3 regions of the Streptomyces sp. NPDC053427 genome follow, and region 2 is predicted to be linked to each of the others. Evidence: riboswitches for the same ligand, from Rfam matches in the RefSeq annotation. Region 2 holds a riboswitch; each other region holds the start of a gene.
What was found. A riboswitch is a leader RNA that binds a small molecule or an ion and turns the genes downstream of it on or off. The one in region 2 is predicted to bind cyclic di-AMP.
Positions count from the first base shown of each region.

Region 1: it holds a riboswitch for cyclic di-AMP, as region 2 does, so the genes downstream of both, ACIGWZ_RS25080 (transglycosylase family protein) here and ACIGWZ_RS13520 (NlpC/P60 family protein) in region 2, are expected to answer to the same signal.
Region 3: it holds a riboswitch for cyclic di-AMP, as region 2 does, so the genes downstream of both, ACIGWZ_RS38045 (M23 family metallopeptidase) here and ACIGWZ_RS13520 (NlpC/P60 family protein) in region 2, are expected to answer to the same signal.

Region 1 covers NZ_JBITYA010000009.1:114,225-117,491, forward strand. Annotated here, with positions in the region: gene eno (phosphopyruvate hydratase) at 1-510, opposite strand, end outside; gene ACIGWZ_RS25080 (transglycosylase family protein) at 861-1,523, opposite strand; cyclic di-AMP (ydaO/yuaA leader) riboswitch at 1,530-1,740, opposite strand; gene ACIGWZ_RS25085 (transglycosylase family protein) at 1,951-3,126, opposite strand; gene ACIGWZ_RS25090 (cytochrome P450) at 3,197-3,267, opposite strand, start outside.
Region 2 covers NZ_JBITYA010000004.1:408,308-411,574, forward strand. Annotated here, with positions in the region: gene pcrA (DNA helicase PcrA) at 1-721, opposite strand, end outside; cyclic di-AMP (ydaO/yuaA leader) riboswitch at 1,072-1,256, shown strand; gene ACIGWZ_RS13520 (NlpC/P60 family protein) at 1,264-2,418, shown strand; gene ACIGWZ_RS13525 (hypothetical protein) at 2,577-2,930, opposite strand; gene ACIGWZ_RS13530 (NlpC/P60 family protein) at 3,164-3,267, shown strand, end outside.
Region 3 covers NZ_JBITYA010000019.1:110,927-114,193, forward strand. Annotated here, with positions in the region: gene ACIGWZ_RS38035 (PP2C family protein-serine/threonine phosphatase) at 1-93, shown strand, start outside; gene ACIGWZ_RS38040 (DUF2332 family protein) at 95-1,237, opposite strand; cyclic di-AMP (ydaO/yuaA leader) riboswitch at 1,697-1,830, shown strand; gene ACIGWZ_RS38045 (M23 family metallopeptidase) at 1,842-3,008, shown strand; gene ACIGWZ_RS38050 (aldo/keto reductase) at 3,130-3,267, shown strand, end outside.

The DNA.
Region 1 (3,267 bases), on a different contig from region 2:
GATCGGGGCGATCATGAACTCCTGGATGTCCACGTTGGAGTCGGCGTGCGAGCCGCCGTTCAGGATGTTCATCATCGGGACGGGCAGGACGTGCGCGTTCGGGCCACCGAGGTAGCGGAACAGCGGGAGGTCGCTGGCCTCGGAGGCGGCGTGCGCGACGGCGAGGGAGACGCCCAGGATGGCGTTGGCGCCGAGGGAGCCCTTGTTGTCGGTGGCGTCCAGGTCGAACATCGCCTGGTCGATCAGCCGCTGCTCGGTCGCGTCGTAGCCGACGAGCTCCGGGCCGATCTGCTCGATGACGGCCAGGACGGCCTTTTCGACGCCCTTGCCGAGGTAGCGGTTCGGGTCACCGTCGCGGAGCTCGATGGCCTCGAAGGCGCCGGTCGAGGCGCCGGACGGCACGGCGGCACGGCCGGTGCTGCCGTCGTCGAGGCCGACCTCGACCTCGACCGTGGGATTACCTCGCGAGTCGAGAATTTCGCGGGCTACGACGACGTCGATGGACGGCACGTTGTCTCCTTCAGGGGTGTCTGGAGTTCTGCAGCACGAGCCTAACGGCCCCGGGCAGATCCGCTTGCCGTCGGCCCGCTCCGTGGGACGAAAAGGTGCCCAGATGCCCAGTTCACGGGATGTTTGGGTGCATTGTTCGCCGAACGGGGAAAACGCGGGAAGCCGCTGGTGGGCGGGGTGGTACCGGAAGGGGGTGCGGATCGGGGTGCGGCGGGGCGTAAGGAGTGACGCCCGCCCGGCGCATGGAGAAGCCCCGCCGCGGCGCGCTGGGGGGGGAAGCGCGCCGGGCGGGGCCGGCTCGGGGGAAGCGGGCCCGTCGCCGGGTCCGCGGGGTCCCGGTGGGGGACGGCTCAGATGCTGAGCTGCTGGCCCGGGAAGATCAGGTTCGGGTTGCCGCCGATGACGGACTTGTTGTTCGCGTAGACCGACTTCCAGGTGGTGCCGTGCGCCTTGGCGATCTTGGCGAGGGTGTCACCGGACTTGACGGTGTAGTTGCCGTGGCCGTGCGGCTTCTGCGGGGCCGGCTTGGCCTTCTCCTGCTTCGGGGCCTGCTCCTGCTTCGGGGCCGGCTGGGTCTGCTTCGGCGCGGGCTGGGCCTTCTTGACCTCGGCCTTGGTGGAGGTGTCGAGGTCGGGGGACGGACCACCGGCGGTCAGGTTGCCGGCACCGGCGCAGGACCAGGCGCCCGGGCCCTGGATGGCGAGGAGCTTCTCGGCGGCGGCGATCTGCTGGGCCTTGGTGGCCAGGTCGGCGCGGGCCGCGTACTGGGTGCCACCGGCGGCGGCCCAGCTGGAGTTCGAGAACTGGAGGCCGCCGTAGTAGCCGTTGCCGGTGTTGATCGACCAGTTGCCGCCGGACTCGCACTGGGCGACCTTGTCCCAGGTGGCGACGGACGCGGCGGAGGCGGAGGTGGCGCCCATCATCGGGACGGCGACGGCGGCACCGGCGACACCGGCGAGGGTGGCGATGCGGACGGCCTTGGACGGACGACGGTGCTTGCCCTTGTTCAGCATGTGCGTTCGTTTCCTCACCGACGCCTGCGAGGTGAGCTGTCGGGTTCGGGCCATGTGAGTTGCCCGGCCGTGTGTGCTGCACACACGGCTTCACCCCAAGCCGGTTGACCCGCTTTCACGGGTGGGGCCGGCACTTACCTTGGGTCCCCCGCTCCTGCCTTCGGCGCTTGCGCGTCGACTGCCTGCGATCACCGGCAGGATTCGGCGTGTGATCGAAGGGCCCGCTTTGCGAGCGGTCCTGACCGTAATCAGTAATCCTCTTGGTGTTCAAACCCCACTATCTGAACCAAGTTGACCGTTTTTGATCATCGGAGGCGCATATTTCCGCAGGTGGGCCCGGGTGCGGAATCCGGCCGACGAGCCGGACACCGCACCCCGGAACGAGACGCTTGTCTCACTTTCGCCAAAAGGGACGAACTGGCGGTAACTACCCTTTCGCGTGCCCGAGATCGAGCAGCTGACCTGGGCGGATCAGGTCCGCGTCGACCCCGACGACCTTCTCGTTGCGCTCGTAGAGCGCGGGCCAGCCGCCCGGCAGATCGTGGGCCTGGGCGATGGCTGACAGGGTGTCACCGCGGCGGACGGTGTAGTCGCTGGCGGGGGCGGACGGGTCCGCACCGGAGTCCGCGCCGGGCTCCGCGCCGGGGTCCGTGCGGTGGTCGTCGCCGCCGCGGGAGGCGTGGCGGCCGGCGGGCCGGTCGGCGTCGCCCGCACCCTTGCCGCCCTTGCCGCCCTCGCCGTCGCCCTTGCCACCCGGGCTCTCGTCGGCGCCGCCGCGATGCTTGCCCTTGGCGGGGGTCTCCGGTGCGGCGGGGCCGCCGTCGCCGTCCTGACGGCCGTCCTCGTCGCCCGCACGGGAGGGGTCGGACGGGTCGGAGGGGCCGGACGGGTCACCGGGGTCCGTCGCGTCCGGGGCCGACGGGGACGGCGTCGCGTCGTCGGCGTCGCCGCCGGAGGGTTCGTCGGAGGGGCCGTCGGAGGGTTCGTCGGACGGGCCGGACGGATCGTCCGGGTCAGCGGTGTCCGACGGCTTGGGCCGCGGGGTGCTCGTGCTGCCCGGGTTGACCTCCGGCGCCCGGCCGTCCTTGGTCAGCCCCGCGTTCACCGCGCAGCTCGGCCAGGCGTCCGGGCCGCGGTCGTCGAGGATGGATTCGGCGACGGCTATCTGCTGGGCGCGGCTGGCGAGGTCCGGGCGCGAGGCGTACGCGGTCCCGCCGTACTGCTCCCACATCTCCTGGGTCAGCTGGAGGCCGCCGTAGAAGCCGTTGCCGGAGGCGGCGCTCCACATCCCGCCGCTCTCGCACTGCGCGACCTTGTCCCAGGTCGCGGTGTCGGCGGCGTGCGCACCGCTCGCGCCGAGCAGCGGCAGTGCGAGGCCGGCGCCGGTCACTCCCGCCGCGACAAAGAGGGCCGGTGCCTGACGGGGGCGACGATGTCGGCCGTTCCCGGAGCGCATGCAGTTGCCTTTCGAGCGGCGGATGACGTGCTGGAGTTGTCTCCGAGCCGGCGCGGTACGGCGGACCCGTACGGCGAACGCGTACGCCCCGTCGAACCCCTGGCCGATTCGGTGGATCGAAAGGTAGCCGGGGTCACGGGTAGTCACAAGTCGGTGTAGCCGAGATCACGCGCAGGTCACGCAACTGACCCTCCGTCACCACACGGGTATCTGCTGGTCAGGCCCGCTCCGCGGAAGCCTCCGGCGTGAACTCCACCGGCAGCGACCGCAGTCCGCGCATGATGAGCC
Region 2 (3,267 bases):
ACATCGCATACGCCTCGGCCAGCGTCTTCTCGAACCCGTCGGCGGCCGTCCCGGCGAAGGTCTCCTCGTCGATGAGCTCGTTCTTGAGGTTGGAGATCTTGGCGCTGAAGGACTTGGGCGGGAAGCGCTTGGGGTCCAGATCCAGATCGCGGCAGACCAGGGCCATCAGGCGCTTGGAGTCGGCGGCGTCGTAGATCGAGAAGGACGAGGTGAAGCCGAGCTTCTTGCTCTCCCGGCGCAGGATGCGGACGCAGGCGCTGTGGAAGGTGGAGACCCACATGGCGTTGGCGCGCGGGCCGACCAGGTCCTCCACGCGCTCCTTCATCTCGCCCGCGGCCTTGTTCGTGAACGTGATCGCGAGGATCTGGCCGGGGTGGACATGGCGCTCGGCGAGCAGATGCGCGATGCGGTGGGTGAGCACCCGGGTCTTGCCGGAACCGGCGCCGGCGACGATCAGCAGCGGGCTGCCGTGGTGGACCACGGCGGCCTTCTGCTCGTCGTTGAGGCCTTCGAGCAGCGCGGCCGCGTCCACCACGGGGCGGGCGGCGCCGTCGCGGTAGTACGCCTCCTGGTGCACCGGCGCGTCGAATCTGCCGCCGAAGAGGTCGGCAGGGATCTCCTCCGGGGCCGGGCCGTGCTCGTCCTCGGGGGGCGGAGGGTGTTCGTCCTCGCCCTTGGGGCCGAGGTCCGCCAGGAAGCTGTCGTCAAAGAGGCTGCTCATCGCCCACCGAGTCTAGGCCGCCGCACCGACAGCCCGCCGCCGCCTCCACAGATCCGGCCCACGGACGCCGGCCCGCGTCCTTTGGGCGCGCCTTTGGGGTGCACCTTTGGGCCACCTCTCTGACCCCGTCCCTGGACCCCGTCCCTGGATCGCTTCCCTGGGCCGCGTCCCTGGATCGCATCGGTAGCTCGCATCGGCGGCTCCCATCGGCGGGCTCGCAACCATGGGATCGCAATCAGATCACGAAAAGGTTTCGGGCATATCGAACATCAGCCTTCACAGGAGCCACACCAGTTGGCTACCGTGCCTGCTCGGGCTGCCCGCATCCCCGCGGACGACAGTGTCTGCACGGGCCGCCTCCGCCGAGTCCGGCCCTGCCCCCAGGCACCCGGAGCCGGGGACCCACCAGCACCACCGGGGTGAATCGGCCGGTGCGGCCGCCAGCGGCGGACGTATCGACCGTAGGGCAAGCCTTCCGTCAGCGACACCGCCCGAACCCGACAGCTAACCCGGTAGGCGGTCCACGGAAGGAGTCGCCGGCCTTGGCGTCGCATCGCAAGCCGCGCACCCGCGTTCTCACCTCGCCCGGGAGCCGCCGCACGGCGGCCGGGCTCACCACCGCCGCCCTCGCCTCGGTCACCCTGCTCTCGCAGTCCGCCGAGGCCGCCCCCAGGGCACCCAAGCCCACCATCGAAGAGGTCAAGCAGAAGGTCGACGGGCTCTACCACCAGGCCGAGGTGGCCACCCAGAAGTACAACGCCGCCAAGGAGGGCGCCGAGCGGCAGCGCGCCACGGTCAATCATCTGCTCGACGCCGCCGCCAAGCGCGCGGAAAAGATGAACGAGTCCCGGCGCGAGCTGGGCACCTTCGCCTCCGCGCAGTACCGCACCGGCGGGATGAACCCCACGACGCAGCTGATGCTCGCCAAGGACCCGCAGGACTTCTTCGACCGTACGCACCTGATGGAGCGGCTGACCGGCCGGCAGAAGCAGGCGGTCACCGACTACCAGGAGGAGCAGGCGGCCGCCGCCCGGCAGCGGGCCAAGGCGACCGAGAGCCTGGACCGGCTCCAGGCGTCGCAGGCCTCGCTGAAGGAATCCAAGCGGTCCGTCCAGGACAAGCTGGCCGAGGCCCGGCAGCTGCTGTCCCGGCTGACCGCCCAGGAGAAGGCGCGGCTGGCGGAGCTGGAGCGCAGGAAGGAGGCGGCCGCCAAGCGCCGGGCCGAGGAGCTGGCGCGGCAGCAGGCCGAGAAGGAGCGCCAACAGCACCAGAACGACGGCGGCTCGACGGGCGGCCAGACCGGTGGCGGCTCCACCGGTGGCGGGTCGACCGACGGCGGCTCGTACTCCACCAAGGCCGAAAAGGCGCTCGCCTTTGCCCGCTCCCAGATGGGCAAGCCGTACGTCTGGGGCGCGACCGGCCCGAATTCCTACGACTGCTCGGGCCTGACGCAGGCGGCGTGGAAGGCGGCCGGGGTCGATCTGCCGCGGACGACATGGGACCAGGTCAAGGTCGGACAGCGGATCGCGACCGGCGACCTCAAGCCCGGTGACCTGGTGTTCTTCTACGACGACATAAGTCACGTAGGCATGTACATAGGCGACGGCAAGATGATCCACGCGCCGCACCCGGGCGCCAACGTCCGGGTGGAGTCGATCTATTACATGCCCATCTACGGGAGCGTCCGGCCGGCCTGAACCGACGGGCCTGAACCGCTTCCCTTACGGGCCGCCACCAAGGGTCTCGCGGGCCCCTACCGGAACGGCTGCCCCCCGAACCACCCCCCACACGCCACCGCGCGGTCGTCCTCTCGAGGGACGACCGCGCGGTGAGCCGTATGTACGGGTGCCGGACCTCAGGTCCAGAGCACCGCGATGAAGATGTTGGCCACCGTGAGCCCGCCGACGGCGCCGAACAGCGGCTTGGCGACCTTCTCCTCGTCCCGCTTGACGTAGACCAGCGCCAGGATCACCACCAGGACGGCCATCTTGATGCCGATCTTGATGTTGTTGACGGTGTGGTCCTGGGCCTGGTTCAGCCCGACCAGCACGATGCCGGTGACCAGCATCGTCAGCGCGCCGTGCAGCATGGCCGGCACAAAGCGGGCGGTCCCCGCGCTCATCGCCTTCATCTGGGTCAGAAAGCCGCCCAGGAGGGAGGCGATACCGATGATGTGCAGGCCGACGAAGATATTGGTTACTACGTCCATAGTGCGGGATCGTATCCGTCGCATAGCACGCGCCTTCAGGCAGGGCGCCCGTAATCGCCGCTTCGATCACGGCAGGCCGCTCCCGGCCCCTTACGCGGCGGGGACTCGCTCACCCGCCCCTCACTCGCGGTCGAAAGCCGCCAATTCCGGCCAACTGGGCGCAACGCCGTGACGTGCAGGTTTAGCGTCCTCACTCCAGGCGGCCGACGCAAGCGCGGCCCGTACGGAAGGAAGTGACGGCCACCGTGGCGTCGCACCGCAAGACCGAGCAGCACCCGCCGGCGACGTTGGCACCGCTGGGTGGCAGCCGCACCGCCCGTAGGGCCGCCACCATCCT
Region 3 (3,267 bases), on a different contig from region 2:
GACACCCTGGCCGCGGACGTCGCCCGGCATACGGGCGGGGCGCAGGCGGACGACATGGCGCTGCTGGCGGTGCAGCGGCCGCTGGGGGAGTAGTTCATCCGGCCGGCGCGACCTCGGGGAGCCAGTGCAGGCTCTCGCCGTCCGGGCCGGTGAGGGCGACCGGGCGCTCGTCCAGCGCGAGGGTCAGCAGCCGGGCGTCCTCGGGGCGCAGGGCCCGGTGGGCCGGGGCGGTGATCCAGGGCAGGACGGTGTGGTGCTCGTGGGAGACCCAGTGGCCGGGGCCGTCCCGCTCGGCGAGCAGCGACCGTACGAGAGCGGCGAACTCCTCGCGGCGGGCGAGCGGGAGGGAGGCCAGGGCGGCCGTGTGGAAGATGACCAGCGTCGCCTCGGGCGGGGCCTCGGCGGCCAGCGCGGGCAGCGCGTCGAGGGGATCGCCGCGCACGATCCGGGGGCGGGGCGCGGGGCGTACGGCTTCCACGGCGGCCGCGAGCCGGTCGGCGCGGTTCCGGCCGTGGAAGCCGTGGGCGCTGTGGCCCCCGTACCCGTCCCCGGGCCAGAGCAGGGACTGGAGCCAGCGGAGGTCGTCGCGGTCGGCGACCGGGTCGAGCGGGTCGGGGTCGATGCCGGCGCGCCAGGCGATGTCGGGGAGGCGGGTGGGGGCCTGCGGCGCGGCGGGGACGGAGCCGTGACCGGCGCCGCTCGTCCGGCACACGAACGTCACCGGGCTCCCGGGCGCCCCGCATTCCGTCCCGTGGCCCGCGCCGTCCCCCTCGTAGCGGTACCGGTACCGATCGGGCTGCAGGCACAGTCCCGCCCCCGCCCCGACCTCCAGCAGCGCCAGCGGCTGCGGCAGGCGGGCGAGGAGCGGCAGCAGCGTGGCGCAGTGCGCCGGGTCACTGGTCCGCTCGGCGCGCCCCATGATGACGGCACGGACCTCGTCCCAGTGCCGGACGGTCCACTCGCGCCAGCGTCCGTACGCCGTCTCGTCGCGCGGTCCCAGCTCGGCGTGCGGCCCGTCGAGGTAGCGGACGGCGGCCAGGAGGAGGGTGGGCCGCTGGGCGTTCCCGGCCGGCAGCGATCCCGACAACAGGTCGCAGAACTCCGCGTCGTGGCTGATCCGGGCGGTCAACTCCGCGTGGGCGTCGGACCGTCCCCGCGCCTGGTTCCAGGAGAACTCCCGGTACCGATCCGCCACTGTCTGCGCGCTGTTCACGACGTTGACCACGTTGACGACCATGATCCGACGTTACTGCTCTCACGCTCCGTAATGGGCGGGCACCCCTCCGCATAACAACTGACGCACAATCACCGGAAGATCGTTTACTGAATCCCGGTCAAGTCGCCCGCTTTGTTCCCGCCGTGGGCGAAAAAGTCCACGCCAAAGCTCATCCGGAGCGCATACGGATTCCCCGGAAGGCTTGGAAAACGACCGTGGTCTCTATTACTGTCCGATAACGGAGCGCGGTCGTCCCAGCCGTCGCAAGAGGCGGCACCGCGCGCCGACGCCGAATCCCGCAAGCGCACGCCATGCACGTCACGCACGTCATCACGGCACGCAGGACCACCCGTACGGACCGAGCGCATGTGCACGACGGGCGCCAGTGGGCACTGAACAGCGCCGACCGGCACCGCCCCACATGACCGCTGGCTCCGCGCGATTCGCACCTGTGCACCGTCTGCACCATCCGCACGGCATGCATGAACTGCACCGAGGGAACCGGGGAACCACCACCTTGGGGTGAATCGGACGCCTCCCACCAGAGGCGCCCGTAGGAGACCTTCCTGCTCCGAACCCGTCAGCTAACCCGGTAGGCGTGAAGGAAGGAAAGGAGTGCGCCCCCGTGGCGTCCAACAGGCCTGCCCCCGAGGCTCCGTCCGCCGGCGACCTCGATCACCGGGATCCGTTCGACGACGAAGGCCGTTTCGACGGCTCCGGTGTCGTCTACCAGGGCGGCGACCGCGAACGCGACGGCGCGCGTGACGGCGAGGGACCGTGGGAGGAGTGGAACCCCACCGAGGAGTCCGTCCGCTCCGTCCGCGGCAAGCACCGGGTGGCCAAGCAGCGCGGCAGCGGACTCGCGCGCAGCGGTACGGTCCTGGGCGTCGGCGTCATCGCGGCGGTCGGCGCGGGCGGCATGGCCACGGCCGAGGGCCGCCCGCCGGTCCCGATCTCGATGCCCGACATCGGCGGCATGGCCCACGACATCGCCGAGAATCTGCCGGACGCCGAGTCCCTCCCCGGCATCGGCGGCCTCATATCCGACTCCGGGCCGTCGCACTCCGCCGCGGACGCCGACTCCGCGCCCGCCGCCGGCCCTCTCACCCAGGCGGGCCTGACCCGGCACGAGGCGGCCCAGGGCACCGGCGCCGGCGAGGCGCTGCGCCACCGCATCCTCCAGCAGGCCGACGCGCAGCAGGGCGCCGCCGAGCAGGAGGCCCGCGACGCCGCCGAATCGGCCGCCGTCGATCAGGCCGCGAAGGCCGCCGCCGCGCACCACGAGGCGGCCGAGAAGGCCGCGGCCGCCAAGCAGGCGGCGGAGCTCAAGGCCAAGCGCGAGGCGGCGGAGGCGGCCCGCAGAAAGGCGGAGGCCGAACGCCTCGCCGAACTGGCCAAGAGCTTCATCACCCCGGTGACCTCCTTCACCCTCACCGCCAGCTTCGGCCAGGCCGGCGACCGCTGGGCCGCGGACCACACCGGACAGGACTTCGCCGCACCGACCGGCACTCCCGTCAAGGCAGTTCACTCCGGCACCATCACCCAGGCGGGCTGGGCCGGTTCGTACGGCTACCGCCTCGTCCTCACCCTCGACGACGGCACCGAGCTCTGGTTCTGCCACCTGTCCTCCATGGTGAAGACCTCCGGCAAGGTCAACACCGGCGATGTCATCGCCCGCGTCGGCGCCACCGGCAACGTCACCGGCCCGCACCTCCACCTGGAGGTCCGCCCGGGAGCCGGCGACCCGATCGACCCGATGCCGTGGCTGCGGGACCACGGGGTGAACGTCTGACGTACCGGGGGGAGGGGCCGGCGTCCCTGGGTGGGGCCGGCTCCCTTGGAAGGGGGAGCGGCCGCCCGGGAATAGCCCCCGCCCGGGAATAACCCCCCGCTCCCCAACGTTGCAGAATCGCATGACTGCGATACGCAAACCCCTCGGCTCGCTCTCCGTCTCGTCCCTGTCCCTCGGCGGCAATGTCTTCGGCTGGACGGCGGACGAGGCCGAGTCCTTCGCCGTACTCGACGCGTACGTCGCCGGCGGGGGCAACTTC